4 regions of the Citrobacter meridianamericanus genome follow, and region 3 is predicted to be linked to each of the others. Evidence: predicted binding sites of a transcription regulator. Region 3 holds the regulator's gene; each other region holds the start of a gene.
What was found. Region 3 encodes CRP, which controls carbon source genes, mostly activating them, when cyclic AMP is high. Its sites were predicted from a motif close to ATGTGANNNNNNTCACAT; they were not measured.
Positions count from the first base shown of each region.

Region 1: the regulator CRP is predicted to act here: its motif matches at 3,064-3,081, upstream of NMD08_RS08320 (YfcZ/YiiS family protein).
Region 2: the regulator CRP is predicted to act here: its motif matches at 4,354-4,371, upstream of deoC (deoxyribose-phosphate aldolase).
Region 4: the regulator CRP is predicted to act here: its motif matches at 2,787-2,804, upstream of NMD08_RS17665 (ABC-F family ATPase).

Region 1 is NZ_CP101036.1:1,742,136-1,750,410, forward strand. Features, by position in the region: gene NMD08_RS08305 (formate/nitrite transporter family protein) at 1-430, opposite strand, end outside; gene mlaA (phospholipid-binding lipoprotein MlaA) at 719-1,474, shown strand; gene fadL (long-chain fatty acid transporter FadL) at 1,534-2,814, opposite strand; gene NMD08_RS08320 (YfcZ/YiiS family protein) at 3,186-3,470, shown strand; gene fadI (acetyl-CoA C-acyltransferase FadI) at 3,647-4,957, shown strand; gene fadJ (fatty acid oxidation complex subunit alpha FadJ) at 4,957-7,104, shown strand; gene sixA (phosphohistidine phosphatase SixA) at 7,313-7,798, shown strand; gene smrB (endonuclease SmrB) at 7,882-8,275, opposite strand, start outside.
Region 2 is NZ_CP101036.1:4,550,231-4,558,505, forward strand. Features, by position in the region: gene deoD (purine-nucleoside phosphorylase) at 1-584, opposite strand, end outside; gene deoB (phosphopentomutase) at 738-1,961, opposite strand; gene deoA (thymidine phosphorylase) at 2,013-3,335, opposite strand; gene deoC (deoxyribose-phosphate aldolase) at 3,443-4,222, opposite strand; gene NMD08_RS22170 (YjjI family glycine radical enzyme) at 4,484-6,034, shown strand; gene NMD08_RS22175 (YjjW family glycine radical enzyme activase) at 6,006-6,869, shown strand; gene NMD08_RS22180 (metal-dependent hydrolase) at 6,907-7,683, opposite strand; gene NMD08_RS22185 (patatin family protein) at 7,680-8,275, opposite strand, start outside.
Region 3 is NZ_CP101036.1:418,430-426,704, forward strand. Features, by position in the region: gene NMD08_RS01910 (putative adenosine monophosphate-protein transferase Fic) at 1-198, shown strand, start outside; gene pabA (aminodeoxychorismate synthase component 2) at 230-793, shown strand; gene NMD08_RS01920 (aspartate aminotransferase family protein) at 879-2,096, shown strand; gene NMD08_RS01925 (YccS/YhfK family putative transporter) at 2,139-4,226, opposite strand; gene crp (cAMP-activated global transcriptional regulator CRP) at 4,278-4,910, opposite strand; gene NMD08_RS01935 (OsmC family protein) at 5,217-5,624, shown strand; gene NMD08_RS01940 (phosphoribulokinase) at 5,718-6,587, opposite strand; gene NMD08_RS01945 (YheU family protein) at 6,640-6,858, opposite strand; partial or broken gene NMD08_RS01950 (hydrolase) at 6,855-7,914, opposite strand; gene NMD08_RS01955 (NUDIX domain-containing protein) at 7,959-8,275, opposite strand, start outside.
Region 4 is NZ_CP101036.1:3,582,151-3,590,425, forward strand. Features, by position in the region: gene NMD08_RS17660 (DUF1479 domain-containing protein) at 1-934, shown strand, start outside; gene NMD08_RS17665 (ABC-F family ATPase) at 1,078-2,673, opposite strand; gene ldtB (L,D-transpeptidase) at 2,906-3,826, shown strand; gene NMD08_RS17675 (anion transporter) at 3,888-5,000, opposite strand; gene mntR (manganese-binding transcriptional regulator MntR) at 4,997-5,470, opposite strand; gene mntS (manganase accumulation protein MntS) at 5,657-5,785, shown strand; gene NMD08_RS17690 (phosphoethanolamine transferase) at 6,062-7,648, shown strand; gene ompX (outer membrane protein OmpX) at 7,713-8,228, opposite strand.

The DNA of each region.
Region 1 (8,275 bases), 1.3 Mb from region 3:
TCCACAGGCGCATCAACAGACCAAAATTTCCAAGGGTAGGGTTTTGCATAACCGGGAGCACGGCGGTGACGGTATTTTCGGTAAAGAGCTGTTGGCGGGCCATGATGACAATAATAAAGCCGAAGGTATAACCAAGATTTTCCAGTAAAAATCCTCCAGGCACACCTTCAAGCTGCACATGAAAAATCCCCTTAGCCAGTAGCGAGGCTCCCATTGACAGTCCGGCAGCGATGGCTGACCACAGTAGAGCCATTGCGTCGCGTTCCATCTCTTTCTCCCCATCCTGACGGATATGTTCATGGATCGCCATGGCGCGGGAGGGGAGTCGGTCCTCATCGACCTCAATCTTTTTACCTTCTAACTTTTCATCACTTTCGACCTGAAGTTCGTCGCTGTGTCGATCAATTTTTTCTTTTTCAATGTCATTCATAACCGAATCCTGAATTAGCACGTATTGCTAAAGCGTAGCGGCTTTTATGCGAAAATCAGCGGGAGAAAGTCTGAGATAGCAAAAATGGTAACGTTTGTTTTTATCGGCTTAGTTAAAATAGCAACACCGCGCGGTGTGCATTACCAGGCTATGATCAAATCAGTAAGACCGGGTATATAGACATCGTTTGACGTGCTGTTACAATCGCTCACATCTAAACAGGCGGATACGTCATTGTTCCGTCATGGATGGCAATCAGCGATAGCCATAATACACAGGGAGACACTTATGAAGCTTCGCCTGTCGGCGCTTGCGCTGGGAACCACACTGTTGGTGGGGTGTGCGAGCTCCGGTAATGAACAACAAGGGCGTTCGGACCCATTTGAAGGGTTCAACCGCACCATGTACAACTTCAACTTTAATGTATTGGATCCCTATGTTGTTCGACCGGTAGCAGTAGCATGGCGTGATTATGTTCCGCAGCCGGCACGTAACGGTTTGAGCAACTTTACTGGCAACCTTGAAGAACCGGCCGTGATGGTCAACTACTTCCTGCAAGGTGACCCTTATCAAGGGATGGTCCATTTTACCCGTTTCTTCCTCAACACCCTGTTAGGTATGGGCGGATTTATCGATGTGGCGGGTATGGCAAATCCGAAGTTGCAACGCGTTGAGCCACACCGTTTTGGTAGTACGTTAGGCCACTATGACGTGGGTTACGGACCGTATATGCAGCTTCCGTTCTACGGCAGCTTTACGCTACGTGATGATGGTGGTGATATGGTGGATACGCTGTATCCAGTACTCTCCTGGCTCACCTGGCCGTTGTCGATAGGTAAGTGGACGGTTGAAGGTATTGAAACCCGCGCGCAGTTGCTTGATTCCGACGGTCTGCTGCGTCAGTCTTCCGATCCTTACATTATGGTGCGTGAAGCTTACTTCCAGCGTCATGACTTTATTGCGAACGGCGGGAAACTCAAACCAGAAGAAAATCCGAACGCGCAAGCAATTCAGGATGAATTAAAAGAGATCGATTCCGAGTAAGGAAAGATGAAAAGAAAAAGGTGAGCTAAAAAGCTCACCTTTTTTATATCTGAAGAAAATCAGAATGCGTAGTTGAAGTTGGTACCGAACAGCCAGGCTTTACCTTCAGAATCGAAAGTATATGGGCCTTCTTTTACGGTCACTTTCTGGCCGTGCATATAAGAAACGCCAACGTCAATAGACGCGTCATCATTGAATGCGTAAGTCGTACCCGCACTCAGCCACAGACGATCCTGGTCCGGAATGGATATGGAACGCTTGCTTGCAGGAACCGGGCTATCGTCATAGGCAATACCGGTACGGAAGGTCCAGCTTTTATCCATGTAGTAAGTGGTACCCAGCGCGATGCGGTAAGAATCTTTGAAGCCTTCTTCTTTATAGAACAGCGTCTTCCCGTTGGTGCCGGTTGCTTTCAGCTCCTGGAACTGACTCCAGCTGGTGTAAGCCATGCTGTAGTGAATAGCCCACTGTGGAGCGATGCGGTTGTAACCCGACAGTTCCCACATTTCCGGCAGGTTAAGCGTCAAAGAACCCGGGACGGTGGCATTGGTTGTTCCCCAAGGGAACGCCGTGCCTGCACCAGGTAACACGTTTGCCTGGGTGCGGATGCCGCTCTTGTAATCGCCATCGAAGTCGATTTTGACTTCGGAACGATACGTTAAACCGTAGCGGTTATTTTTATCCAGCTCGTACAAAATACCGGCGTTCCAGCCATAACCCCATTCATCACCTTTCAGGCTGGCGATTTTCTGGCTGACTTTTGGCAATGCAGCCGTTTGTTCGCCGGAATAACGCTCAATTTTTGCATCGGCATAGACGGCATTAAAACCGACACCAAAGCTCCAGCTATCATTCAGACGGTAAGCACCACTCAGGTTCAGGTTGACCGTTTTAAGATCGGTCTTCCCGCCGTATTCGCCGACGATGTAACTATCGTTAAATTCAGTTGCCAGGCCATAGTTTGACGTGACAGACGCCCCCCAACCAAACTGTTCGTTGATAGGCATCACGAAGTGAGCATTAGGAACCCACGCCGTAGGCGCGATGTTGTCCGCATCGGTGCTGCGTCCGGTGTATGGCGATTTACCGGAAATATTAACGTCTGGATCGATATACACCGCACCCGCAGAAAAAGTAGGGCGATCGAACATCATAATCAGCGCCGGGTTGCGACTGGCGTTGCCTGCATCATCTGCAATAGCGCCTTCACCCGAATATGCCCGGCCAAGGCCAGAGGAAGAAAATTCGTTTAACTGAAAGCCTGCAGACCAGGCCTGTGTGGAGATAATTGCCACTGCGACTGCGAGAGCAGACTTTGTAAACAGGGTTTTCTGGCTCATGACCATAACCTCATAGATTTATTTTTATACAAACAATGTTACATACCGTAACAGGAGCGCGAAGTGTAGGGTCTGAGGTACGACTTAGAAATCAGACCAGTGCCGAGAGTATAGGTCTGACCAGCTGAAATGTTGCAAGTATGTTTATAAATATTTTCAATTCTGATCTCTGAAACGCGATCCAGCTGGCAAAATTGCGGGTATACGCACTCACCTGTTTGGGTGATTTTTGTTTTAGATCATTTTTAAGTGTGATTTCGGTCACTTATCGCATTTCATACAATTAACGACTGGAGAGGCGAATAATGGGAGCGTAAAATATCCCCATCGTTTATCTGGCACCTCAGGTGCGAATACAGAGGAAATCTACAATGAGTAAATGCAGTGCTGATGAAACCCCGGTTTGCTGCTGTATGGATGTTGGTACCATCATGGACAACTCCGATTGCACCGCGTCATACAGCCGTGTGTTCGCGAATCGCGCAGAGGCAGAAGAAACGCTGGCCGCTCTGACTGAGAAGGCACGTGGCGTGGAATCTGAGCCTTGCCAAATCACCTCGACCTTTACTGAAGAATCAGAAGGTGTGCGTCTGGATATCGACTTTGTTTTTGCCTGTGAAGCTGAAACATTGATCTTCCAGCTGGGCCTGCGTTAATCCCTTCTGTAAAAGCCCTTGCTACCCGGTAGCAAGGGCTTTTTTGTCACTGTCAGTGATTATTCACTGTGTCTTAGCTCCCACTTTCTTTTCTCCCTGCTTGGCTAAATGTAAAAAATTAGTTAAGACTGTGATCAGGTCAGACCACTTATTTTTTATTTTTACAGGGGAGTGTTATGAGTCAGGCTTTACCGCTGGTTACCCGCCAGGGCGATCGCATCGCCATTGTAAGCGGATTGCGTACGCCGTTTGCCCGCCAGGCAACTGCGTTTCATGGCATTCCCGCCGTAGATTTGGGGAAAATGGTCGTTGGCGAACTGCTGGCGCGTAGCGAAATTCCTGCAGATGTGATTGAGCAACTGGTTTTTGGTCAGGTGGTGCAAATGCCTGAAGCGCCGAATATCGCTCGTGAAATCGTACTGGGAACCGGGATGAATGTGCACACGGATGCCTACAGTGTAAGCCGGGCCTGTGCTACAAGTTTCCAGGCGGTGGCGAATGTTGCGGAAAGCCTGATGGCAGGAACTATTCGCGCAGGAATTGCCGGTGGTGCGGACTCCTCGTCAGTTCTGCCTATTGGTGTCAGTAAAAAGCTGGCGCGGGTGCTGGTGGATGTCAATAAAGCGCGCACTACCGGTCAGCGTCTTAAACTTTTCTCCCGACTGCGCTTACGTGACCTGATGCCCGTACCGCCAGCTGTCGCCGAATATTCCACCGGTTTACGCATGGGGGATACGGCCGAGCAAATGGCCAAAACTTATGGTATTACGCGAGAGCAACAGGATGCCCTCGCGCACCGTTCTCATCAGCGCGCCGCTCAGGCATGGGCTGAAGGTAAACTGACAGATGAGGTGATGACCACCTACGCACCACCTTTCAAAGATCCTTTTTCAGAAGATAACAATATTCGTGGTAACTCTACGTTGGCTGATTACGCCAAACTGCGTCCGGCATTTGACCGAAAACACGGCACCGTTACTGCGGCGAACAGCACCCCACTAACGGATGGCGCCGCCGCCGTGATTATGATGACAGAGTCACGCGCGAAAGAACTGGGGCTGGTGCCGCTGGGATACCTGCGTAGTTTTGCCTTCACCGCCATCGATGTCTGGCAGGACATGCTGCTGGGACCTGCGTGGTCAACGCCGCTTGCCCTGGAGAGAGCGGGTCTGACGATGGCCGATTTAACTCTGATCGATATGCATGAAGCCTTTGCCGCACAAACGCTGGCGAATCTTCAACTGCTGGGCAGCGAACGTTTTGCCCGCGAAGTGCTGGGCAGAGCGCACGCCACTGGCGAGGTCGATGACAGCAAATTTAACGTGTTGGGCGGCTCTATTGCCTATGGACACCCCTTTGCCGCCACCGGGGCGCGCATGATCACCCAAACCCTTCATGAGTTACGACGTCGTGGCGGTGGTTTCGGTTTAGTGACTGCCTGTGCGGCAGGTGGTCTGGGCGCGGCAATGGTTCTGGAGGCGGAATAATGGAAATGACATCGGCTTTTACACTAAACGTACGTCTGGATAACGTTGCTGTTGTCACCATTGATGTACCCGGCGAGAAGATGAATACCCTGAAGGCGGAGTTTGCCTCTCAGGTGCGGGCTATTCTGAAACAAATTCGTGATAACAAAGCATTGCGCGGCGTGGTGTTTATTTCGGCGAAACCGGATAATTTTATCGCCGGGGCGGATATTAACATGATCGGCAACTGCCGCAGTGCGCAGGAAGCTGAAACCCTGGCGCGTCAGGGACAGCAGATTATGGCGGAAATTAATGCGTTGCCGATCCCGGTTATCGCCGCTATTCACGGAGCCTGCCTGGGCGGTGGCCTGGAGATGGCGCTGGCGTGCCACAACCGTATTTGTACCGATGATACTAAAACCGTTCTGGGGTTACCGGAAGTACAGCTTGGTCTGCTACCCGGTTCCGGTGGTACGCAGCGGTTACCGCGCCTGATTGGCGTCAGTACCGCGTTGGATATGATCCTCACAGGAAAGCAATTACGCGCTAAACAGGCGCTGAAAGTAGGGCTGGTGGACGAAGTTGTGCCGCAGACTATTTTACTGGAAGCGGCTGTAGAACTGGCCAAAAAAGACAGTCCCGCACATCGAGCGTTGCCAGTGCGTGAGCGTGTGTTAGCGGGCCCGCTGGGGCGCGCGCTTTTGTTCCGTATGGTCAGTAAAAAGACGGCGCAAAAAACGCATGGCAACTACCCAGCGACGGAGCGAATCCTTGAGGTGATTGAAACCGGTTTGGCGCAAGGTAGCAGTAGCGGCTATGACGCAGAAGCTCGTGCATTTGGCGAACTGGCGATGACATCTCAGTCGCAGGCATTGCGGCACATCTTTTTTGCCAACACTGACGTGAAAAAGGATCCGGGAAGCGATGCGAAGCCTGGTCCGCTGAACAGCGTTGGCATTTTGGGCGGCGGTCTGATGGGGGGCGGTATTGCCTATGTGACGGCCTGTAAAGGGGGCTTGCCAGTACGTATTAAAGATATAAACGCTAAGGGAATCAACCACGCACTGAAGTACAGCTGGGATCAGCTTGAAACGAAGGTTCGTCGCCGTCATATCAAAGCCAGCGAGCGTGATAAACAACTGGCACTGATTTCGGGATCGACCGATTACCGCGGCTTTGCGCATCGTGACCTGGTTATTGAAGCCGTGTTTGAAGATCTGGCGTTAAAACAACAGATGGTGGCGGAAGTTGAGCAAAATTGCGCGTCTCACACCATTTTTGCGTCTAACACCTCGTCTTTACCAATTGGTGATATTGCGGCGAACGCTGCCAGACCTGAACAAGTGATTGGTTTGCACTTTTTTAGTCCAGTGGAAAAAATGCCGTTGGTCGAGGTGATCCCACATGCCACAACGTCTGATCAGACGATTGCAACCACCGTTAAATTGGCGAAAAAACAGGGTAAAACGCCGATAGTGGTCAGAGATAAAGCCGGGTTTTATGTTAACCGCATTTTAGCGCCTTACATTAACGAAGCGATTCGCCTGTTGACCGAAGGTGAGCGGGTTGAAACCATCGACGCCGCGCTGGTTAAATTTGGTTTTCCGGTCGGGCCAATCCAACTTTTGGATGAGGTCGGAATTGATACGGGCACTAAAATTATACCAGTGCTTGAAGCCGCCTATGGAGAACGCTTTAGCGCGCCTGCAAATGTTGTTGCTTCAATTTTGAATGACGATCGCAAAGGTAGAAAAAATGGTCGAGGTTTCTATCTTTATGGTGCGAAAGGGCGTAAAAGCAAAAAACAGGTCGACCCTGCAATTTATACGCTTATTGGCGTCCAGAGCCAGGGCCGACTGACCGCCGTGCAGATTGCAGAGCGGTGCGTCATGTTAATGCTTAACGAAGCAGCACGCTGTTTCGACGAGAAAATTATTCGCAGCGCGCGTGATGGCGACATCGGCGCTGTATTTGGCATTGGTTTTCCACCATTCCTCGGTGGCCCGTTCCGGTATATGGATTCTCTGAGCGCGGGTGAAGTGGTTGCGGCGCTGCAACGACTGACCACGCAGTACGGCTCGCGGTTTACACCTTGTGAGCAGTTATTGCTGATGGCGGAACGTGGTGAAAAATTCTGGAGCGTTAGGGAAACTGACCTGAATTCATGAGGTCAAAAGTAGGATGAATCCGCACTGAGTGTAAGGGTTGAGCTCAAAATGTAAACAGAGATTGACTATACTTACGCCGTTGAGGTAAAAAACAGCGTTTCATTCGGTGAATGGATAAGGCACAATGCCGGCCACCACATCGTTACCACCGCCAATAGGGGCTGTGATTAAAGGTGTTGGTGATTCTGGTTAACAAAAGCGGTGCAATATGCAAGTTTTTATCATGCGTCACGGCGACGCGGCCCTCGATGCCGCCAGTGATTCGGTTCGTCCCTTAACCTCCAGTGGTTGTGACGAATCTCGCCTGATGGCGAACTGGCTGAAAGGTCAAAAAGTGGATATCGAACGTGTTCTGGTGAGCCCGTTCCTACGAGCCGAACAAACGCTGGATGTGGTGGGGGAATGTATGAACCTGCCAACCGGTGTGGATGTTTTGCCGGAGCTGACTCCGTGCGGCGATGTCGGTCTGGTCAGCGCCTATTTACAGGCTCTGGCCAATGAGGGTATCGCCACGGCGCTGGTTATCTCTCACTTGCCTTTAGTGGGGTACCTGGTATCTGAGCTGTGCCCTGGCGAAACTCCACCGATGTTTACCACATCAGCGATTGCCAGCGTTACGCTTGATGAGAGCGGGAAGGGGACATTCAACTGGCAGATGAGCCCGTGTAACCTGAAAATGGCAAAAGCAATTTAATAAAGATTGGATTCTGACAAGGCGCACAGCCGCTATCCGGAAAATTAAAGAGCCGCAAACGCGGCTCTTTCTGTTTGCCTGCATCAGGGAAGTTCGGGCGGCAGCCACTCTTCCACTTCAATCAGCACCAACAGCGCGGCGTCACCACCGTACTCTTTTGGTGCCTGATGAAAGGCCATCACATGCGGATGCTGTGCCAGCCAGAGCGGCGTTTGCTGCTTAAGAATATGCTTTCCGTGGCCGTGCATCACGCAGGCGCAAAACACATGCTCACGACGGCAGGCGGCAATCAGCGCGCCTAACTCCTGTTTCGCCTGCTGCTGGGTCAGCCCGTGCAGATCGAGAAACAGCTCCGGGGAGTAATCGCCACGGCGCATTTTCTTCAGTTCGAAATGGCTGACGTCGGCACGCAGATATCTTACCGGGCCGTCCGTATTCAACAGTGGCTGAAACTCGTCTGAGAAATAGTGGCTGGCA
Region 2 (8,275 bases), 1.2 Mb from region 3:
GCACCAAATTCAGCCGCAACGCCATAAATGCCCGCCGCTTCCATTTCCACGCCCAGCACGCCGTATTTTTCCATGACGTCGAACATTTCGCCGTCCGGAGAGTAGAACAGGTCAGCGGAGAACAGGTTACCCACGCGCGCGTCTACGCCCAGCGCTTTTGCTGCATCAACAGCGTTACGCACCATGTCGAAGTCAGCGATAGCAGCGAAATCATGATCTTTAAAGCGGATACGGTTAACTTTGGAATCGGTGCAGGCACCCATACCGATAACCACGTCACGCAGTTTGACGTCCATACGCACGGCGCCACAGGAGCCTACGCGAATGATTTTCTTCACGCCGAAATCGGTGATCAGCTCTTTGGTGTAGATGGAGCAGGATGGGATACCCATACCGTGGCCCATTACGGAGATCTTACGGCCTTTGTAGGTACCAGTGAAACCTAACATGCCGCGAACGTTGTTCACTTCACGGACATCTTCGAGGAAAGTTTCAGCAATATGCTTCGCACGCAGCGGGTCGCCCGGCATCAATACGACGTCAGCGAAATCACCCATTTCTGCATTAATATGTGGAGTTGCCATCAATTTATCCTTATTAAAATTGAGAAGAATACCCAAAGGATTTCGCGTTGTAGGAAGGCGACGAATTCGTGAATCCCCGGAAGCATAGATTAACTATGTGACCGGGGTGAGCGAACAAAGTCAACGCATCTACAGCGCGAAAGACAACGGGTATCACAGCATGTTTTTACCGTAGTCCATCGGCGACGTACCAAAGTAGCTCGCCAGCGTCTGGCCGATATCCGCGAAGGTTTCACGGTGACCTAAAGAACCGGGTTTCACTTTCGGGCCGTAAACCAGTACCGGAATGTGTTCACGGGTGTGGTCTGTTCCGGTCCAGCTCGGGTCGCAGCCATGGTCAGCAGTCAGGATCAGAATGTCATCTTCACCCACCAGCTCCATCAGCTCAGGCAGACGGCGGTCGAACAGTTCCAGACCTGCGGCATAACCGGCGATATCGCGACGGTGGCCCCAGGAAGAATCGAAATCAACGAAGTTAGTAAAGACGATGGTCTTATCACCCGCTTCTTTCATCTCTTTGATGGTGGCGTCGAACAGCGCGTCCAGACCGGTAGCTTTCACTTTTTTGGTGATGCCGCAGTTCGCATAGATATCCGCGATTTTACCAACGGAAACCACGTGGCCGTCTTTCTCGTCGACCAGTTTCTGCAGCACGGTCGGTGCTGGCGGCTCAACGGCCAGGTCGTGACGGTTACCGGTACGCTGGAAATTACCGGCTTTATCACCAATAAACGGACGCGCAATAACACGACCGATGTTGTAACCACCTTCGGTCAGCTCTTCACGGGCGATTTCGCACAGTTCGTAGAGTTTATCCAGGCCAAAAGTCTCTTCGTGACAGGCAATCTGGAACACTGAGTCAGCGGAGGTATAGAAAATCGGCTTGCCGGTTTTCATATGCTCTTCACCCAGCTGATCCAGAATCACGGTACCGGAAGAGTGGCAGTTACCGAGGTAGCCCGGCAGGTTGGCACGTTTTACCAGCTTATCCAGCAGTTCCTGCGGGAAGCTGTTTTCATGATCGGAGAAGTAACCCCAGTCAAACAGAACCGGTACACCGGCGATTTCCCAGTGGCCGGACGGCGTGTCTTTTCCGGAAGAGAGTTCATGCGCCCAGGCGTAAGCACCAATCACTTCCGCATTACCGTCCATGCCGGCAGCAATTTTACCTGTAGAGCCTTCGTGAGCTTTCACCAGGCCCAGACGGGTCAGGTTAGGCAGATTCAGTGGACCTTTGCGACCATTGTCAGCTTCACCTTTCGCACAGGCTTCTGCAATGTGTCCCATAGTGTCTGAGCCTACGTCGCCAAAGCGATCCGCATCTTCAGTCGCACCAATACCAAAGGAGTCCAGCACCATAATAAATGCACGTTTCATCTTGTTCTCCATACATCTGCGCCGCAAAAAAGCGATCAGATCAGTATACAGTTATTCGGTAATACGACGATAGACTGTCGGCGTAATTTCTGGCGCTTTATCGTCAAGGCTAATTGCCGCTTTGACCGCTTTCGCCGCTTCCTGCCAGCTGGCTTCATCTTTGGCGTGGATCACCGCCAGCGGGCGCTGTCCGTCTACGCTGTCGCCCAGACGCGCCATGTCGCTGAAGCCAACGCTGTAATCAATGGTGTCCGAGGCCTGACGGCGACCGCCGCCCATGGAAACGACCGCCATACCCAGCGCACGGGTATCCATCGCGCTGACAAAACCTTCGGTATCAGCATATACCGCTTTGCTGAGCATTGCCGTTGGCAGGTACTTCGAATAATTCTCGACGAAATCGGTCGGGCCTTTCTGCGCTGCAACCATGCGACCAAAAATCTCTGCCGCTTTACCGTTATCCAGCACCGCCTGTAATTTCGCGCGAGCTTCGGCATCGTCTTTCGCCAGCTTGCCGGAGATCAGCATTTCCACGCACAGCGCCATGGTGACGTCTAACAGACGTGGATTGCGGTATTCACCTGTCAGGAACTGCACCGCTTCGCGAACTTCTACCGCATTACCCGCGCTGGAAGCCAGCACCTGATTCATATCGGTTAACAGCGCGGTGGTACGTACACCCGCGCCATTCGCCACGCCGACAATCGCTTCGGCAAGGGCTTCAGAGAGCTCGTAGGTCGGCATAAAGGCGCCGCTGCCTACTTTCACATCCATCACCAGCGCATCCAGCCCTTCCGCCAGCTTTTTCGCCAGGATGGAGCCAGTAATCAGCGGGATGGAATCCACCGTCGCAGTAATATCGCGAGTAGCATAAAAACGTTTATCCGCCGGTGCGAGCGAGCTGGTTTGCCCAATAATCGCCACACCCACGTCTTTAATAATTTCACGGAAACGGGCGTCGTCCGGAAAAATGTCAAATCCTGGAATGGCTTCCAGTTTATCGAGCGTGCCGCCGGTATGTCCCAGGCCACGCCCGGAGATCATCGGAATATAACCGCCGCATGCGGCGACCATTGGGCCTAACATCAGTGACGTTACGTCACCCACGCCGCCGGTAGAGTGTTTATCCACAATCGGGCCGTTCAGTTGCAGGCTTTTCCAGTCCAGCACGGTTCCTGAATCACGCATTGCCATAGTCAGCGAAACACGCTCAGGCATTGTCATATCGTGGAAGAAAATGGTCATCGCCAGGGCGGCGATTTGCCCCTCAGAGATGGTGTTGTCACGGATCCCATTGATAAAGAAACGAATCTCTTCATCGCTCAGCGCATGACCATCACGTTTTTTACGAATAATTTCTTGTGCGAGAAACACGGTAACCTCCCGATTATGGGCCGGGTAAGCAGTGCGCTCCCCGGCTAGTCGTATTGATGCCGGATGGCGGCTTACGCCTTATCCGGCCTACGATGGGCAATTCAAACTTAGTAGCTGCTTGCGCTCTTACCGTCGCCGTGACCCAGCGCTTTGAGCAGGCTCGCCAGCAGGCTGGATGCGCCAAAGCGGTAATGGCGGGAATCTGCCCAGTCAGCGCCAAACAGTTCGTCAGCAATCGCCAGGAACTGCTGTGCATCTTCTGCCGTACGCACGCCGCCAGCGGGTTTGAAACCAACGGTTTTAGAAACGCCCATATCACGGATCACTTCCATCATGATGCGTGCGCTTTCCGGCGTCGCATTGACCGGTACTTTACCGGTAGACGTTTTGATGAAATCAGCACCGGCTTTGATGGAGATTTCAGACGCTTTACGGATAAGGGCTTCTTCTTTCAGCTCACCGGTTTCGATGATCACTTTCAGCAGCACATTTGCCGCCGCACACGCGTCTTTACACGCTTTAACCAGATCGAAACCAACTTGCTCATTACCGGCGATCAGCGCACGGTACGGGAACACCACGTCAACTTCATCCGCGCCGTAGGCAATCGCCGCGCGGGTTTCAGCCAGCGCAATCTCGATGTCGTCGTTGCCGTGCGGGAAGTTGGTGACGGTGGCAATACGGATGTCCGGCGTACCCTGCTCTTTCAGAGTCTTACGCGCAATAGGGATGAAACGCGGATAGATGCAGATTGCGGCAGTGTTGCCAACCGGGGTCTTCGCCTGATGACACAGCGCGATCACTTTTTCATTGGTGTCGTCGTCATTCAGGGTGGTCAGGTCCATCAGTTTCAGTGCGCGCAGGCTGCTTGCTGTTAAATCGGTCATAACATTCTCCAACGGCGTCGCCGTATAAAATTTCACCTTGCGAGTTTGTTAGTATTCTAACATCCGCTCGCGATTACACTTCGATATACATCACAGTTAATGAAAACCACATACAGATTTGCATTACTCTAATGAGATCCACTTCAAATAAATCACCTTTCCAGAGGGAATGCGGTGGCATCAAGCGCATCCGGATCAAAGGTTGTAGCGACGTTGCTTTCTACAATGGCGTTACACCTTCGGGATAAAAAGGAATCAACGATGCCCACTTCAAGCGAACTCGCGCTGCAACAGCGTTGCCAACAAATCGTGACCAGTCCGGTGCTCAGCCCTGAGCAGAAACGCCACTTTCTGGCGCTGGAGGCTGAAAACGCACTGCCTTACCCGCAACTGCCTGCTGAAGCACGCCAGGCGCTGGATGACGGGGTGATCTGCGATATGTACGAAGGCCATGCCCCGTTCAAACCGCGTTATGTTTTACCCGACTACGCGCGTTTTCTGGCCAACGGTTCATCATGGCTGGAGCTGGAAGGAGCAAAGGATCTTGATGACGCGTTATCCTTACTCACCATCCTGTACCATCACGTTCCGTCAGTAACGTCGATGCCGGTCTATCTCGGTCAGCTCGATGCTCTACTGCAACCATATGTTAGAATTCTAACACAAGATGAGATCGATATTCGAATAAAACGTTTTTGGCGTTATCTCGACCGCACCCTGCCAGATGCCTTTATGCATGCCAACATTGGTCCAGTCGACACGCCGATTACACGCGCAATTTTACGCGCAGATGCAGAGTTAAAGCAGGTTTCACCTAATCTTACTTTTATTTATGATCCGCAAATCACCCCTGACGATCTGCTGCTTAACGTGGCGAAAAATATCTGTGAATGCAGTAAACCACACATTTCCAACGGCCCTGAAAATGATAAAATTTTCACAAAAGGCCACTACGGCGTCGTCAGTTGTTACAACTCACTGCCGCTGGCTGGCGGCGGAAGTACGCTGGTCAGGCTCAATCTGAAAGCCATCGCAGAGCGCAGCACCTCTGTCGATGACTTCTTTACGTGCACCCTACCGCACTACTGCCAGCAGCAAATCGCCATCATTGATGCACGATGTGAATTCCTCTATGAAAAATCACATTTCTTTGAGAATAGCTTCCTGGTGCAGGAAGGGTTGATTGATCCCAAACGTTTTGTGCCTATGTTCGGTATGTATGGCCTGGCGGAGGCGGTAAATCTGCTGTGTGAAAAAGCAGGGCAATGCGCGCGTTACGGGAAAGATGAGTTTGCCAATCAGCTTGGCTATCGCATTAGCGCCCAACTGGCGGAATTTGTAGAAAGCACGCCAGTGAAATATGGCTGGAATCAGCGCGCGATGCTGCATGCACAGTCGGGGATCAGTTCTGACATCGGCACCACGCCGGGCGCACGTCTGCCCTACGGCGATGAACCGGACCCGATCACTCACCTGCAGACCGTTGCGCCGCATCACGCGTATTATCACGCCGGTATCAGCGACATTCTCACGCTGGATGAAACCATCAAGCGTAATCCCCAGGCGTTAGTGCAATTATGCCTCGGCGCGTTTAAAGCCGGGATGCGTGAATTTACCGCTAACGTGAGCGGTAACGATCTGGTTCGCGTCACCGGTTATATGGTGCGCCTGTCGGATCTGGAAAAATATCGCGCCGCAGGTTCTCGCACCAACACAACCTGGCTGGGCGAAGAAGCCGCGCGCAATACGCGCATTCTGGAACGACAACCTCGCGTGATTAGCCATGAACAGCAGATGCGCTTCGGTAAGTAAGATTATCCCTTTCTCCTGCGTCGACGGGCCGGGCAGTCGCCTGGCTCTGTTTCTGCAGGGGTGCAATCTGCGCTGTAAAAATTGCCACAATCCGTGGACGATGGGACGCTGCAATGACTGCGGGGAGTGTGTCCTGCATTGCCCGCATGAGGCACTCAGCCTGAGTGCAGGAAAAGTGTGGTGGCAGTCCGACGTATGCCAGCAGTGTGACACCTGCCTGCACATGTGCCCACAGCAGGCTACGCCGATGGCGCAGACCATGAGCATTGATGAGGTGCTGCAGTCTATTCGCAAGGCAGCACTGTTTATTGAGGGAATTACGGTCAGCGGCGGCGAAGCGACGACCCAGCTACCGTTTATTGTGGCGCTGTTTAGCGCGATCAAAACCGATCCGCAGTTGCAACACCTGACCTGCATGGTAGACAGCAACGGCATGCTGAGCGAAACCGGCTGGCAAAGATTGCTACCGGTGTGCGACGGCGTGATGCTCGATTTAAAAGCCTGGGATAGCGCATGTCATCGTCAGTTGACTGGTCGCGATAACACGCTGATTAAACAAAGCATTACCTTTCTGTCCGGGCAAGGAAAACTTGCGGAACTGCGCCTGCTGATTATTCCTGGTCAGGTGGATTATCTCCAGCATATCGATGCGCTGGCGGCGTTTATCATACGTTCAGGTGACGTACCGGTGCGACTGAATGCCTTTCATGCGCACGGGGTATACGGCGAAGCAAAAGACTGGCCGAGCGCCACGCCGGAGGATGTGGAGATCCTCGCGCAAAAATTGCGCGAGCGCGGGGTGGAAAATTTGATTTTCCCGGCTTTGTATCTGTGAAATGCCGGATGCGATGCAAAAGCGTCACATCCGGAAATCAAAAATCAAACAACGTCGTCGTATTGCGATACAGCGCGTCAGCAATCACGTCCGCAGGTTCCGGGCGCAGCTCGCATAAGACGTCAAACACTCTGACTACCTGCTCCGGTCGATTGGGCTGTCCCTGAAACCCGCTGAGCGGCATATCTGGCGCGTCGGTTTCCAGCAGCAGTGACTCCAGCGGCAATCGCGCCATTACCTCGCGGGTTTTGCTGGCGCGTGGATAGGTAATGGTGCCACCCACGCCAATTTTGTAGCCCAGTTGTACAAAGCGTTCAGCCTGCTGAAAACTCCCGGAAAATCCATGCACCACGCCGGTTCGCGGTAAAGCATGGTATTTCAGGTGCATCGCCAGCTTGTCATGCGTGCGCCGTGAATGCAGGATCACTGGCAGTTCGTAACGCTTCGCCAGCTTAAGCTGCGCCTCCAGAATCCACTCTTGCTTGTCAAATTGCGGATCGTCCCGATACAGATCCAATCCAATCTCACCTACTGCCACCAGCTTTTGCGGACGCTTATCCAGCGCCTGCTGCAGTTGGTCCAGACAGTCGTCGCTGTGGTGTTCAATCACAATGGGATGCAGGCCCAGCGCGGCAAACAGCGAGGGGTGATTATCCGCCAACGCCAGCACGCGGGAAAAATTCGCCGCCTGGGTGGCCGGGACAATAATACTGTCCACACCGGCTTCACTGGCGCGCTGCAGGCTGGCGGACTCGTCGCCAGTAAACGGCGGAAAATCAAAGTGACAATGCGTATCGATAAAGCGAAAACTCACGCCAAATCCTCATTATCAAACGTGGTGTCATTAGCCTGAGGCGCATTGGTCACCACAGGGGCGTGGGCGTCGTTGGCCACCGGCGCGGGAGGAACCACCACCGGTCCCGGCACCAAAATCTTCGGCGTCTGACGAGGCAGCGGCACGTTTTTCCCCAGCAGTTTGCCGACGGTAGCCAGGAAGTAACGACCGCAGAGGCGTCCGGTTTTATAGTCTTCTCGCAGCGCCGGAATACGACTTCCCAGTGCCATACTATGGAGCGGTTTGGGCGGGTAGATCTCAAAGATACGCAGCTTGCCCGGCGGTTTCTCAATAAAGCTCTGAATCGCGTGATAGGTGGCTTCATGGTGCTGCACCAGATTCAACAGCGGTTGTAGGCTGCTTTCGCCCAGCCAACGTTCCATACGCTTGAACCACTGCGGGGTGTAGTACATTTGCGAAGGCACGGTACGAATAACCACCAGCGTTTTTGCCCCCTGCTTCGCCGCTTCCTGCACGGGAATGGCGTCGCTGACGCCCCCATCCAGGTAATTAACCCCATCCAGCGCAACCCCTGTGCGGTAGAACCCGGGAATCGCACTGGAGGCACGAA
Region 3 (8,275 bases):
CCGTTTCGTATTGGCAGCGGTCTGGCGCAGCGTATTTTCTTCGAACAGTTAGCGATTCATGCCGGGTATATGTTGAGCTGGGATGGCATCCAGGTTGAAGAATGGAACCGGGCTAATCAGAACGGGGCGATGGGCGACCTGTCTGCGCTGCGGGTGATATTTCGTAAAGTGGTAAGCGTAGTCCCGGAAACTGAGTAGAATAGCGCGGTTCTTATGTACCGGAGCCGCCATGATTCTGCTTATCGATAACTATGATTCATTTACCTGGAACCTGTATCAATACTTCTGTGAACTGGGGGCTGATGTCCTTGTCAGGCGCAACGACGAGCTGACGCTGTCGCAAATCGATGTGCTGAATCCGCAAAAAATTGTCATTTCCCCGGGACCTTGCACGCCGGATGACGCCGGTATTTCGCTGGATGTTATTCGCTATTTCGCGGGGAAGATCCCTCTGCTGGGGGTTTGTCTGGGGCACCAGGCGATGGCGCAGGCCTTTGGCGCGACCGTGGTGCGGGCGGCTAAAGTGATGCACGGTAAAACGTCGCCTATTTCGCATAACGAGCAGGGTGTTTTTCAGGGACTCGCCAATCCATTAACGGTAACGCGCTACCATTCTCTGGTGGTCGCTCCCGAAACCCTTCCTGACTGCTTTGAGGTGACCGCCTGGAGTGAAACGCAGGAGATCATGGGTATTCGTCACCGGGAGTGGGATATGGAGGGGGTGCAGTTTCACCCGGAGAGCATTCTCAGCGAACAGGGGCATCAGCTGCTGGCTAATTTTCTCAACCGGTGATTTGTGGTTGCTATTCAGTGATTTTTTATTCATATTTTGTGATTATAATTTCACTAGCATTTCTGCTTAACAGGGTGGTAATGACATGGCAACTGAACAAACTGCAATTACACGCGCGACATTCGATGAAGTGATTCTGCCGATTTATGCACCGGCTGAGTTTATCCCGGTAAAAGGGAAAGGGAGTCGAGTGTGGGATCAACAGGGTAAAGAGTATGTTGATTTCGCAGGTGGTATTGCAGTTACCGCGTTAGGGCATTGCCATCCGGCGCTGGTTGAGGCGTTAACCACCCAGGGCGAAACCCTGTGGCATACCAGCAATGTTTTCACCAACGAACCGGCGTTACGCTTAGGTCGTAAACTCATTGATGCGACCTTCGCCGAGCGCGTACTGTTCATGAACTCCGGTACCGAAGCTAACGAAACCGCCTTTAAGCTGGCGCGCCACTATGCCTGCGTGCGCCATAGCCCGTTCAAAACCAAGATTATTGCCTTCCACAACGCGTTTCACGGTCGTTCGCTGTTTACCGTATCCGTCGGCGGGCAACCGAAATATTCCGACGGCTTTGGACCCAAACCGGCGGATATTATCCATGTACCGTTTAACGATCTCCATGCAGTCAAAGCGGTAATGGATGATCACACCTGCGCGGTGGTGATCGAGCCTATTCAGGGTGAGGGGGGCGTGACTGCGGCAACGCCGGCATTCCTGCAAGGCTTGCGTGAACTCTGTGATCAGCATCAGGCGCTGTTGGTATTTGATGAAGTACAGAGCGGGATGGGGCGTACCGGGTCACTGTTTGCCTATATGCACTACGGCGTGACGCCGGATATCCTGACCAGTGCCAAGGCGCTCGGCGGCGGCTTCCCGGTGAGTGCGGTACTGACTACCCAGGAGATTGCCTCGGCGTTCCACGTGGGCTCGCATGGTTCCACTTACGGCGGTAATCCGCTGGCCTGTGCGGTTGCGGGAGCTGCGTTTGATATCATCAACACGCCGGAAGTGCTGGAAGGTATTCAGGCCAAACGCCAGGCATTTGTTCAACATTTGCAGAAGATTGACCAACAGTTCGACATTTTTAGCGACATTCGCGGGATGGGATTGCTGATCGGCGCCGAACTGAAGCCGCAGTTTAAAGGCCGGGCGCGTGATTTCTTGTACGCCGCGGCGAATGAAGGCGTGATGGTACTGAACGCCGGACCGGACGTGATGCGTTTCGCGCCGTCGCTGGTGGTGGAGCAGGCCGATATTGATGAAGGGATGCAGCGCTTCGCGCAGGCCGTTGCGAAAGTGGTGGCTTGACGATCTTAGGCCGGATAATCGTAGCGCATCTGGCAGTAGAGCTTAACCCTTCATATCTCGCAACCGGCGGCTCAGCCAGATCCCGTGATGCGGTCGCTGACGCCATGCTACCGACGAAATGGTATGCATGGTGTTCAGATGCCCTAATATCCGCTGTAGATGCTGCTCAAGGGTACTTAAAGGCCCGTGGGACAGCATCTCTGGCGCCTCGAGAATATTTACATCGCCGGAGCTTCCAGGGCCGTCATATTCCAGCCGTTGCTGACAGCGCTGGATCGCAATTTCACAGGACTCCAGATACCGCTGCGCCAAATCCGGCGTCAGCATCGTATGTTCCCTTGCCAGCGTGGTCATCGCGTTGATGTGTTCGACGATGAACTGGCTATGCGTAACCCACAGTTTCATGTCCGCCAGATAGTGCGAGTTGAATCCTGGCTCCTGCATCGCCTGGTTAAGTGAGTTGAACAACGTGTTATGCGCCTGGTTGACCCGCATGCGTTGATACGCCAGCGGTGTGGCCTGCGGATCGTTGCTAAGGATCAGGCGGATGGCTTCCTGATCGGCTTCTAACGCATCGTGGGCGTTTTTACGCAGCAGGCCGCTCTGCCACTGCGGCCATAGCCAGAGCATCCCGCCAAAGGCGATTAGGCAACCAGTGACCGTATCGATAAACCGCGGCACGATAAACTGTTCCCCGTTCAGTGTCAGCAACTGCAGGGTGTATACCGCGGTGACCGTAAAGCCGACGGTAGCCCAGCCGTAGTTTTTACGGATGGTCAGATAACTCACCAGGGTTATCAGCAGCATGCCTGCCAGCGTGTAACTCTCCTGAATATGAAAGTGCAGTGTGACGCCAGCGATCACCAGGCCAACGAGCGTCCCTACTGAACGGTGTAAAATACGTACCCGGGTCGCCCCGTAGCCATTTTGCGTGACGAACAGGATTGTCATCAAAATCCAGTAGGGTTTTGGCAGATGTAAAGCGCTGCCCATCAGGCTGGCAATGCTCAACATTACGCTGATGCGTCCGGCATTACGCAGCGCTGGGGATTTCAACGACATATAGCTTTTCAGTGCGGGGATAAGCGGCAACCGACGCTGCTTGTCAGCCATTAAATCCCGGGCATACAGTGGGCGCTGGGTGCGTAGCACTCGGGCAATACGGCTGAAGTGCCAGTAACAAAATTGTCCTACCGGATTGTCCGGATGTTGGTTGGCAATTTTCTCCAGCGTGCCAATTTGTTTATCCATTGAAAAACGTGTTGGCAAGCGGTGATACAAAATGTCATCGGCCAGAACGCGAAGGCGTTCGGCGACGGTGCGCGCGTTCCAGCGGATCACCTGTTCGGCGTGGCTACGTTCTACCAGCTTTTGCACCTCTTCCGGCTGGTGGAGGCTGACGGAAATATGTTCCTGTAAATCGAGCGCCTCCTGAAAGGCACGTAGCAGGCGCTTATAATCGTTGTTGCGATGTGCCGACAGCATATGCATTTGCTGATAGCACTGGGTAATCAAATCTACCGCTTTTTGTTGGCGCACAAGCAGGGGGGGTAGCGCTTTTTCCGGATCGGCATGCTGAGTCAGGAGGCTGTATTTGGCCTCACAGTAATCGGCTAATTCACGATACAACAAGCTGAGCGACTCACGCAGCGGCTGCTCACGCCACATCCAGAACCAGAACCAGTTGAACAGGCCGTACCACAATGTACCCAACGCGTAGATCAGCAGTGGCTCCCAGACGGGCATGTTCCCGGCCAGGCTGAGCGTGAAAATTGCCGCGATAAGCGAGGCAGGTAGTAGTCGTGCATGCAGAGGGCCTAATTCAGCGGTTACACCAAGAATCAGCGTCAGGCCAGTGAGGATCAGCGGCAGCGGTATAGTCTGTGCCAGCAGTATCTGCATGATCAGACTGCATCCGGCAAACAAAGACGCACCAATCACTAAGCGTTTGAAAAAGCGCTTATGCGGGGTATCAAGACCGGCAATATTGCAGCAGGCAGGGACGAGGGAGAAGAGGAGCCCCAGATGAAGCTGCCCGATGATCAGACCGACGGCCACAGGTAAACATAGCACCAGCGTCTGTCGTAGTGCGTAGTTGATCTCAGGGTGATATATCAGTCTTCGCCACATCGGTGCAAACAAAAGTGGCGCATTACGGGGTAACGCGCCACTTCGATGGGGTTAACGTGTGCCGTAGACGACGATGGTCTTACCGTGTGCGGAGATCAGATTCTGATCTTCCAGCATCTTCAGAATACGACCAACGGTCTCACGGGAACAGCCAACGATCTGGCCGATTTCCTGGCGGGTGATTTTAATCTGCATGCCGTCCGGGTGGGTCATCGCGTCAGGCTGTTTCGCCAGATTCAGCAGAGTCTGCGCGATACGACCGGTAACGTCGAGGAAGGCAAGGTTGCCAACTTTTTCAGACGTGACCTGCAGACGGCGAGCCATCTGAGAGGACAGGCGCATCAGAATATCTGGATTGACCTGGATTAATTGGCGAAATTTTTTGTACGAAATTTCAGCGACTTCACATGCAGTTTTAGCACGGACCCAGGCGCTGCGTTCCTGACCTTCTTCGAAGAGGCCTAATTCACCAATAAAATCGCCCTGATTCAGATAAGAAAGGATCATTTCTTTCCCTTCTTCATCTTTGATCAGCACTGCCACTGAGCCTTTAACGATGTAGTACAACGTTTCCGCTTTTTCACCCTGGTGAATCAGCGTGCTCTTCGATGGGTACTTATGAATATGGCAATGAGACAAGAACCATTCGAGAGTCGGGTCTGTTTGCGGTTTGCCAAGCACCATGCGCGGTTATCCTCTGTTATAAGCTGTCTCCAGAGCCAAAATACTACCTGCCTCTGGGTTTGCAAAAATGTGCTTCCCGCTACCTGGGAAGGGGGCTGTCAATACGTGCGACGGCCTGTAATGTGATGTCCTCTGCATACATGCAGTACGTCAATGTATTACTGTAGCATCCTGACTGTTTTAGCATAGCTTTCGCCGTGTGTCTCCTGGTGTCTCGCTTCAGCATGACGCAGGTCGCCTTCCGTTGCGAGATTTGTTGTGTGCGCGTAATCTGTCAGGAAAATTGATGCATCGGAGTAATAAAATATGCAAGCACGTGTTAAGTGGGTTGAAGGGTTAACCTTCCTCGGTGAGTCCGCCTCTGGCCACCAGATTTTGATGGACGGTAACTCCGGTGATAAAGCGCCGAGCCCGATGGAAATGGTCTTAATGGCTGCGGGCGGTTGCAGCGCAATTGATGTGGTGTCGATCCTGCAAAAGGGTCGTCAGGATGTGACCAACTGCGAAGTGAAGCTGACCTCCGAGCGTCGTGATGAAGCGCCACGCCTGTTTACCCACATCAACCTGCATTTCGTTGTAACGGGTAACGATCTGAAAGATGCGTCCGTCGCTCGCGCGGTCGATCTTTCGGCGGAAAAATATTGCTCCGTGGCGCTGATGCTGGAAAAGGCGGTGAACATTACCCACTCCTATGAAGTGGTTGCCGCTTCGTGATGTTATGCCTGATGGCGTTACACTTATCAGGCCTACAGGATTTAAACGCGTAGGCCGGATAAAGCATTAGCCGCCATCCGGCAAAAAAACACCTTACTCTATCTTTTTACCTTCCATCAGTCGCTGGACTAGCGGCAGCATAATCAATTCCATCGCCAGACCCATTTTCCCGCCCGGAACAACCAATGTATTGATATGAGAAATGAATGAGCCCTGCAGCATGGCCAGTAGCCATGGGAAATCGATCCCTTCCAGATTACGAAAATGAATCACGACAAAGCTTTCATCGAGTGACGGAATACTCTTGGCGGCAAAGGGGTTAGAGGTATCGACGGTGGGTACGCGCTGAAAGTTAATGTGCGTACGGGAAAACTGCGGCGTGATGTAATTGATATAATCGTCCATTGAACGCACCACCGAGTCCATCACCGCTTCACGCGAGTGTCCACGCTCGCTGGTATCGCGGGTCAGCTTCTGGATCCACTCCAGGTTCACGATCGGCACCACACCAACCAACAGATCGACATGCCGGGCCACATTTTGCTGCGGGGTGACAACGCCGCCGTGAAGTCCCTCATAGAACAGGACATCCGTCGGTTCAGGCAGCGGCTGCCAGGGCGTAAATGTCCCCGGAACCTGATTCCACGGTACGGCCTCATCGTAGGTGTGCAGATATTTACGCGACTGACCTTTGCCCGTCTGACCGTATTCAATGAAGGTTTGCTCCAGCAGACCGAAGTCGTTAGCTTCGGGGCCGAAATAGCTGATATGCCGCCCGGCATCGCGCGCTTTGCGAATCGCCATGTCCATTTCCGGGCGGGTATAGCGATGAAAACTGTCGCCTTCCACCTCGGCGGCGCGCAGATTTAACTGCGCGAATATTTTACGAAACGCGAGGCTGGTGGTGGTGGTCCCCGCGCCGCTGGATCCTGTTACCGCAATCACCGGATGTTTGGCAGACATAACAACTCCATGAAATGGTTGTAATTATAGTAAAGTCGCCGGCGGCTACGGATTACTCGCGAATCTGCTTCCTCGGCATAATGTTGACCGTTTCATGCAATTCGGACCACACCAGCACGGCTTCACCTGATTGTAGTTGGCGTTTGACGTCGGCGACTTTTTGTTCGAGCGAGCGTTCATGTTCACCATAATCGGTGCCTTCGCGCAAGACAAAGCTTTCAAGCAGATTGTCCAGCGCGTCCGGGGAGATGTCTTGCCAGGGAATAATCATGATGAAGTCTCCAGATACGTTGTCAGCCAGTCCGGGATTCTGGATTCCAGCCACATCTCCGGATGGCGTATCGTACCGCCAATGAATCCGACATGGCCGCCGTGTTCAGTAAGCTGATACTCCACCTGCGAGGGCAGGTTTTCCGGCTCAGGGATCACATGATGATCCATAAACGGATCATCCTTGGCATGAATAATCAGCGTGGGTTTGGCGATCTGATTGAGCAACGGCATGGCGCTACACTGACGGTAATAGTCTATCGCATCGGCGAAACCGTGAATTTTGGCGGTGATCAGATCGTCAAAATCGCGAATGCGACGTAGAGATTTCAACTGGGCCAGGCTCACCGGCAGTGAGCCAGGATAAGCCTCAAGCTTACGCGAGGCATTGGCTTTCAACAGATTAAGCAGGTAGCGCTGATAGACCCGGGAGAATCCCTTGTCCATGTGGTAACTACAGGCTTCCAGCACGAAAGGGGCAGAGACGATAACAGCAGCATCAATTGGAATCTCGGTGCCTTCTTTTGCCAGCAGGCATGCCAGCATGTTTCCACCAAGCGAATAGCCTACCGCTGCGGTCGGCACACGACCGAACTCACGCTCCAGCCAGTGTAAAAACCAGGTGCCGTCTTCTGTTTCACCGGAGTGATAAATGCGGTTCAGACGATTTGGTTCGCCGCTGCAGCCGCGAAAATGCATCACCACACCCAGCCAGCCGCGCTTTTGTGCTGCTTCAATCAGGCCATGTGCGTAGGGGCTGTTCAGGCTGCCTTCCAGGCCGTGAAAAACCACCAGGCGCGGTTTGTGTTTCGCCTGCTGCGGATCTTCACTCCACGCCAGATCGACAAAATCACCGTCTGGCAATTCCAGACGCTGCCAGTGGGCATCGAACTTCACCTTGCGGCGAATTAAACGCGGCAGCATCGTCTGCAGATGGCGGTTACTGATACCGCGCATTGGACGGAAATCTCGCGAATCTTCGGTAGGTGGAGTCATTTCTGTGGACGTGATTTCAACCATAACACCAGAGCAATTAATATTCGGAAAGAATAACTATACCGCGCGCAGCGCATGCGGGTTAGCCAATATGTGATTTTGCGCTTATTCTGCCAGCAGGTTACGTGAAAAAAGATGAATTTCCACGCCCGGTTTACGTCGCCACAGGCGAGCTTTACGCGTCCCTGTTGCTACGCTTTCTCCGGTATCTTCAAACATTCCTGAAGCTTCAAAGCGGCGAATCAGACTTTTACGCTGGATCGACTGACCGAGGATAACCTCAGTAGCTTCCAGCAGTTGCCCATGGGTAAATGTCTCCGGCAAACAATATACGGGCAGGAGCGAGTACATTGTTTTTTGCCGCAAGCGATGCAGCGCCGCCGTAATGATTTTTTCGTGATCGAACGCGAGTGAATAGTTTT
Region 4 (8,275 bases), 2.2 Mb from region 3:
GGATCGCAACCATTTTGATGAGGTCTACAAAGGCCCCGGTGATAACTTTTTTGGCACCCTCAGCGCATCCCGCCCGGAGATCTACCCCATCTACTGGTCCCAGGCACAGATGCAGGCCCGCCAGAGCGAAGAAATGGCCAATGCACAGTTATTCCTTAATCGCCTGTGGACGTTTACAAGCGAAGGGAAACAATGGTTTAACCCGGATGTCAGCGTTATCTACCCTGACCGCATACGTCGTCGTCCGCCGGGAACAACGTCCAAAGGGTTGGGCGCGCATACGGATTCCGGCGCGCTGGAACGTTGGCTTCTGCCGGCATATCAGCAGGTTTTTGCGAATGTTTTCAATGGTAAACTGGAAGAGTACGATCCGTGGCAGGCTGCGCATCGCACCGAAGTAGAAGAGTACACCGTGGATAACACCACCAAATGTTCAGTATTCCGTACCTTCCAGGGCTGGACTGCATTATCCGATATGCTGCCCGGTCAGGGATTGTTGCATGTGGTCCCTATTCCTGAAGCGATGGCGTATGTGCTGTTACGCCCATTGCTTGACGATGTGCCGGAAGATGAACTTTGCGGCGTAGCGCCCGGCAGAGTCCTGCCGATTTCCGCGCAATGGCATCCGCTGCTGATTGAAGCGCTAACCAGCATTCCACAACTGGAAGCCGGAGATTCCGTCTGGTGGCATTGTGATGTTATTCACTCCGTCGCGCCGGTAGAAAATCAACAAGGTTGGGGCAACGTGATGTACATCCCTGCCGCACCGATGTGCGAAAAGAATCTGGCCTACGCTCACAAAGTAAAAGCCGCGCTGGAAAAAGGCGCATCGCCGGGTGATTTCCCTCGAGAGGATTATGAAACTCACTGGGAAGGACGCTTCACACTGGAGGATTTGAATATCCACGGTAAACGCGCGCTGGGGATTATTTAATATGTAGCTTACACAATTTTCCCTAAGTATTTCGCGTTACAGGAAGGCGGTCAGCCTGTAAATCCCCGGGAGCTTACATAAGTAAGTGACCGGGGTGAACAGGTGCAGCCAACACACCTGTAACACGAAAGACGACGGGTAAATTAACCGTCAATACCTTTACTACGCAGGTAATCTTCGTAGTTGCCGGTGAAGTCGATCACGCGTTCCGGCGTAATCTCAATCACGCGGGTCGCCAGGGAACTGACGAACTCACGGTCGTGAGAAACGAAGATCAACGTGCCCTGATACATTTCCAGCGCCATGTTCAGCGACTCGATAGATTCCATATCCAGGTGGTTGGTCGGTTCATCCATCACCAGGATATTCGGTTTCTGCATCATCAGCTTACCGAACAGCATGCGTCCTTTTTCACCACCGGAGAGCACTTTTGCAGGTTTCTTGATATCGTCCTGGCTGAACAGCAGACGACCAAGGAAGCTGCGCACAACCTGCTCATCATCGCCTTCTTGTTTCCACTGGCTCATCCATTCGAAAACGGTCAGATCGTTTTCAAACTCGTATTCATGATCCTGCGCGTAGTAACCAACCTGGGCGTTCTCAGACCACTTCACGGTACCGTTGTCTGGCTGCAAATCGCCAACCAACGTTTTCAGCATGGTGGATTTACCCACGCCGTTGGCACCAATGATGGCAACCTTCTCTCCCACTTCCAGCAGCAGGTTAAAGTTTTTAAACAGCGGGCCTTCATCAAAACCTTTCGCCAGCGCTTCCACTTCCAGCGCGTTACGGAACAGTTTCTTATCCTGTTCGAAGCGGATGAACGGGTTCTGACGGCTGGACGCTTTCACTTCGTCAAGCTTAATCTTATCAATCTGGCGCGCACGAGAGGTTGCCTGACGAGATTTAGACGCGTTGGCGCTAAAGCGGCTGACGAAGGATTGCAGATCGGCAATCTGTGCTTTCTTCTTGGCGTTATCGGCCAGCAGACGTTCACGCGCCTGAGTTGCCGCTGTCATGTATTCGTCGTAGTTACCCGGATAAACACGCAGTTCGCCGTAGTCCAGATCCGCCATGTGCGTACAGACCATGTTCAGGAAGTGACGGTCGTGCGAAATGATGATCATGGTGCTGTCACGCTCGTTGAGTGTCTGCTCCAGCCAGCGAATGGTGTCGATATCCAGGTTGTTCGTTGGTTCGTCGAGCAGCAGAATGTCCGGGTTAGAGAACAGCGCCTGTGCCAGAAGCACACGCAGTTTCCAGCCGGGCGCGACTTCGCTCATCGGGCCATAATGCTGCTCTACCGGAATACCGACGCCCAGCAGCAGTTCACCCGCACGCGCTTCCGCAGAATAGCCGTCCATTTCGCCATACTGAACTTCGAGGTCAGCAACTTTATAGCCGTCTTCTTCGCTCATCTCGGCCAGCGCATAAATGCGATCGCGCTCCTGCTTCACTTCCCACAGTTCACCGTGACCCATGATGACAGTGTCAAGCACGGTGAATTCTTCAAAGGCGAACTGATCCTGACGCAGCTTACCGATGCGCTCATTCGGATCGAGGGAAACGTTGCCCAGCGTCGGTTCGAGGTCGCCGCCGAGAATTTTCATAAAAGTGGATTTACCGCTACCGTTCGCGCCAATCAGGCCGTAACGGTTGCCGCCGCCAAATTTGACGGAAATATTTTCAAACAGCGGCTTACTGCCGAACTGCATGGTGACGTTGCTGGAAACTAACACTGGCGTATCCTGAAAGAGAAAGAAATATGTGACAAACCGCTTATTATGCCATAAGTCTGCGATAAGATCGCGCCTTGATGCTGAAGGGGTAAAGTGAAAGCGTGAGGAAAAAAATGTGATTTAGTACACATCCGAATTCCTTGTTGCTCAGATTGCACATATAATGCGTGCCCAACACTACATAAATCTCAACCCACTAGCCTGCCTGGCACTGAATCTCGCATACATGAACATGAATATGAAATTAACAACGCTTTTCGCGGCGGCACTCGCAATAGTTGGTTTTTGTAACACCGCCTCTGCCGTCACGTACCCGCTGCCTACCGATGGCAGCCGTTTGATTGGCCAAAACCAGGTCATCACGATTCCTGAAGGCAACACCCAACCGCTGGAATATTTTGCGGCAGAGTATCAGATGGGGCTGTCTAACATGCTGGAAGCTAACCCGGGCGTGGATACCTTCCTGCCGAAAGGCGGTACCGTGCTGAACATCCCTCAGCAGTTGATCCTGCCGGATACCGTGCATGAAGGTATTGTGATTAACAGCGCTGAAATGCGTCTGTACTACTACCCGAAAGGCACTAACACCGTCATTGTTCTGCCGATCGGTATCGGTCAGTTGGGCAAAGACACGCCAATCAACTGGACCACCAAAGTAGAACGTAAAAAAGCGGGTCCAACCTGGACGCCTACGGCGAAAATGCATGCGGAATACCGCGCAGCGGGCGAACCGCTGCCAGCCGTTGTTCCGGCAGGTCCGGATAACCCGATGGGTCTGTACGCGCTGTATATCGGTCGCCTGTACGCTATCCACGGCACCAATGCTAACTTCGGCGTCGGCTTACGCGTCAGCCATGGTTGCGTGCGTCTGCGTAACGACGACATCAAGTTCCTGTTTGAAAATGTGCCGGTCGGCACCCGCGTACAGTTTATCGATGAGCCGGTAAAAGCCACTACCGAACCAGACGGCAGCCGTTACATTGAGGTACACAACCCACTGTCTACCACTGAAGCACAGTTCGAAGGCGGGGAAATCGTACCAATTACGCTGAATAAGAGCATTACCAGCATCACCGGTCAGCCTGACGTCGATCAGGCCGTCGTTGAGCAGGCGGTACAGAACCGTTCTGGTATGCCGGTTCGTCTGAACTAAGCACATATCTGATACGAAAAAGGCGGATGAATCATCCGCCTTTTTTATTGTCTCTGCGCCGCTATGACAGCATCAGCAACAAACCATACCCCACCAGCGCCGCCCATATCAGCATCGGCATCGAATACCAATGAAAACGCCACCAGATCCGGCGGTCGTTTGCCATGCGCAAAGCAATAAGATTCGCCAGCGAACCCGGCAACAGCCCAAAGCCGCCCACATTGACCGCCCAGGCCAGCAATAGCGTCGGCGGGACGTAGTTCAGCAGCAAAATTGTACTGGGAACATTACTGATAAACTGCGACAGGCCAATGGCCGTCAACCACAGCCCCGGCGCTGAAAGCGTGCCAATCTGGTGGGTGATCCCCTGCAAGGCCGGGAGTTGCGTCAGCAAGTGCACATCAATAAACATCGCCATAAACACTAACAGCAACGTCCAGTCAACGCTGAGGATCACGCGGCGAGCCAGCACCATGAACCCTGCAGCGACAATTGCCAGCCCCCACAGCTCTTGTTTTAACTCCAACGCCGCCAGGAAGACGATATACAATGCCAGACAGCTCCACACCAGACGCGGTTGCCAGTCAGGCGCGGACGTACCGGTGTGATAATGCAATGCTTTATTCGGGAAACTGAACCAGCACAGCACCACCAGCGTCAGCATCATGGCCCCCGCAAGCGGCGCCATTTGCCAGGTAAATGCGGCAAATGACAAGCCAGAGCGCCCCCACATCAGAATGTTTTGCGGGTTACCTATTGGCGTGAGCAACGATCCGGCGTTAACCGCCAGCGCCTCAAAGATAATCAGGCGATTCACCGGAATAGCGCATAATTTTTTCAGGGTGATCGTCAGCGGAACAACAATAAACAACGCCACATCATTGGTCAGAAACGTCGACAGCAGCGCCGCCGCCAGCACCATAAATATTCCCACCTGGCGTTCTGTGTTGAAGCGGCGGGTCATTTTTCGCCCTAACACATCAAAATAGCCGCTGAGCTCGACCCCTTTGGTCAGTAACATCAGGCCGCTAAGCGTAATAATCGTGTGCCAGTCAATGGCACCTGGCCACAGCCGGGGCGCAAATGGCGTGAACAGGCTCAGTGCAACCCCGACGATGATTAACAGCTGGAAAAAGCGATCGCGCTGCAAGGCGCGTAGTAAAGGGAAACTCATTCAGAGCCTGTTCCTTGCTGTTGCGTAAACCGGCTAAAAGCCTCCAGCGTTTCCTTACTGACGTGATGCTCCATTCCTTCCGCGTCACGACGGGCAATTTCCGGGCTGATGCCTAAAATCAACAGGAAATTCTCTACGATCTGATGACGCTCCCGACTCTCCTGAGCCAGCCGTTCTCCTTCTGCGGTTAAAAACACGCCCCGCCAGGGGATCATTTCAATCAACCCGACGGAAGCCAGGCGCTTAAGCATTTTGGCAACCGTCGGCTGGGAAACCCCAAGCCGCGCGGCCATATCAACCTGGCGCGCCTCCCCCACCTCAATAATGAGATCGGAAATCAGCTCTACGTAGTCATCAATCAGCTCGCGGCGATGCGCCTCCCGAACCTGACGAAACCCTTCAACGTGTTCTTCGACATTCACCAATTGCGTCACTTTTTTTGTTGTTGGCGTACCTGCGCGACGACTCATTCTGCTTCCTCGTTACTGTGACGCGTTAACGGCATCTGATTAGAGAAGGCTCATTGTAAACCAGAGTTGCGTGGGCACAAAAAATTAACGTTTTAGCAATAGCTATATAATATAGCCTGTGCTATATCTGTATATAATAAAGACATCCCTCACGGACTGATGGGATCGTGAAGTCAGGAGGTTTATATGAATGAATTTAAGAGGTGTATACGCGTGTTTAGCCACTCTCCCTTTAAAGTACGGTTAATGCTGATCTCTATGCTGTGCGACATGATTAACAGCAAACCAGAGCAGGATAAACCTTCAGAAAAATAATGCGGCGTTGCGGTACGCCGCTTCTTTTTCCTGCGGTCACCCGAATACAGCGATCGTTTTTGTGCCAATAACCCTTCTTTTTGTCAGTTTTGCCACGTCCCTCGCAAAACAATTTCTTTGTAGTAGTTGACCTTCTCTTGCACACACTCTATCTTTTCGCAGCCCTGCGTATATTGCGGCTCGCGGATGCGGACCCTATCCCTCTTCTCGCTCTCTCAGGCAGGCAATGACCCTTAGCGCCAGGGTAAGCACATGGCGTTTTTGTAACAGTGGCATATGAATTTAACCCTCAAAGATTCAATCATTGCTCGCAGCCGGGCGATTAGTCCGTGGACTGGCCTCTATTTCTTACAGTCTCTGCTGATCAATCTTGCGCTGGGCTATCCGCTTAGCCTGCTCTATAGCGTTGCTTTCACCTGTATATTAATGCTGATGTGGCGCAGTGCGCCGCGCGCGCAGAAAGCGCTGATTGGCATTTGCTCGCTGATTGCGGCAATGTATTTTCCGTTCGGCCAGGCATACGGTTCGCCGAACTTCAACACGCTACTGGCCCTACACTCTACCAATATGGAAGAGTCCACCGAAATTCTGACCATCTTCCCGTGGTACAGCTATCTGGTTGGCATGTTTATTTTCGCCCTTGGTGTTATCGCCGTACGTCGTAAAAAAGATGAACAAAAGCGCGGCTGGAATAAGTTCGACAGCGTTTGTTTGTTATTCAGCATTGTCGCGTTCTTTGTTAACCCGGTGCAAAACCTGGCCTGGGGTGGCGTGTTCAAGCTGAAAGATACCGGCTATCCGGTTTTCCGATTTGCCAAGGACGTGATCGTCAATAACAACGAAGTGCTCGACGAGCAGGAGCGTATGGCGAAGCTGTCGAGCGTCAAAGACAGCTGGACGGTAACCGCCGTGAAGCCGAAGTATCACACCTACGTGGTGGTGATCGGCGAAAGCGCCCGCCGCGATGCGTTAGGCGCGTTTGGCGGCCACTGGGATAACACCCCGTTTGCCAGCTCGGTTAACGGCTATATCTTCGCGGATTACATTGCCGCCAGTGGTTCTACGCAAAAATCACTCGGCTTAACCCTGAATCGGGTAGTTGATAATAAGCCCCAGTTCCAGGACAACTTTGTTACTCTGGCCAACCGCGCAGGATTCCAGACGTGGTGGTTTTCCAATCAGGGACAGATTGGTGAATACGATACGGCTATTGCCAGTATTGCGAAGCGAGCAGATGAAGTTCAGTTCCTCAAAAACGGTGATTTCGAAGCAGACAAAAACACCCGCGACGAAGCGCTGTTGAAGATGACCGCCCAGGTGCTGGCAACCGAGCGCACGCAGCCGCAGCTGATCGTACTGCATTTAATGGGCTCGCATCCGCAGGCCTGCGACCGTACGCAAGGAAAATACGAAACTTTTGTCCAGTCAAAAGAGACCTCCTGTTACCTGTACACCATGACGCAGACGGATGACCTGCTGCGCCAGCTTTACGAACAGTTACGTAACAGCGGCAATAGCTTCTCGATGGTCTATTTCTCCGATCATGGCCTCGCCTTTAAAGAGCGTGGAAAAGAGGTGCAGTACCTGGCGCATGACGATCAGTTCCAGCAGAATTTCCAGGTGCCTTTCATGGTGCTGTCGAGCGATGATAAAGCGCATCAGGTGATTAAAGCCCGTCGCTCAGCGAATGATTTCTTGAGCTTTTTCTCGCAGTGGACGGGGATCAGCGCAAAAGAAATTACCAACAGCTACCGCTTTATCTCAGAGAAAAAGGCCGGTCCGGTGTATATCACCAACTTTAAGCTGCAGAAGGTGGATTACAACCACCTTGGTACCGACATCTTCGAGACCAAATCTCGCTAACAGCTCAAATTGCAGGCAAAAAAAATCCGCCCCGAGAGGCGGATTTTTTATATCACCGAAGTGATTAGAAGCGGTAACCCACGCCAGCGATCCAGGTGCCAACGTCAACGCTACGAATACGGCTCTGCTCGTAGGAGAAGTCCAGAGCAACGTTTTCGATCGGGTTGAACTGCAGACCAGCACCGTAGGAGAAACCGTAGTCACTGGTGGTGTGGTTGTCAGCCGGGGATGCTGCGTTCTGGAATTTACCGTAACCAACACCCACTACGCCGTAAATGCTCGCCCAGTCGTTCAGACGGTAAGCCGGGCCAGCAGTGATGCCGTAGTACTGGGTTTTGTTGTAGTCGCCAGAAGCATCGGTACGATCTTTTTCAGTGTAAGTGAAGGAACCGATAACACCCAGCGGGTTGTTGTCCTGCTCGTAACGATACTTCAGGTTAAAACCGTTCATTTTGTTCGCTGCGCCCTGAGCATCGCTCTGAGCGTAACCACCGGTAACGGTAGAAGTAGCAGCTACAGCAGTACCTGCGGAGAAAGCCAGAACAGCGGCCAGTGCTGAAAGACATGCAATTTTTTTCATAACCACCTCAAATGTGCTTCAAGTAAATCTTAAGTTTTAAATATACC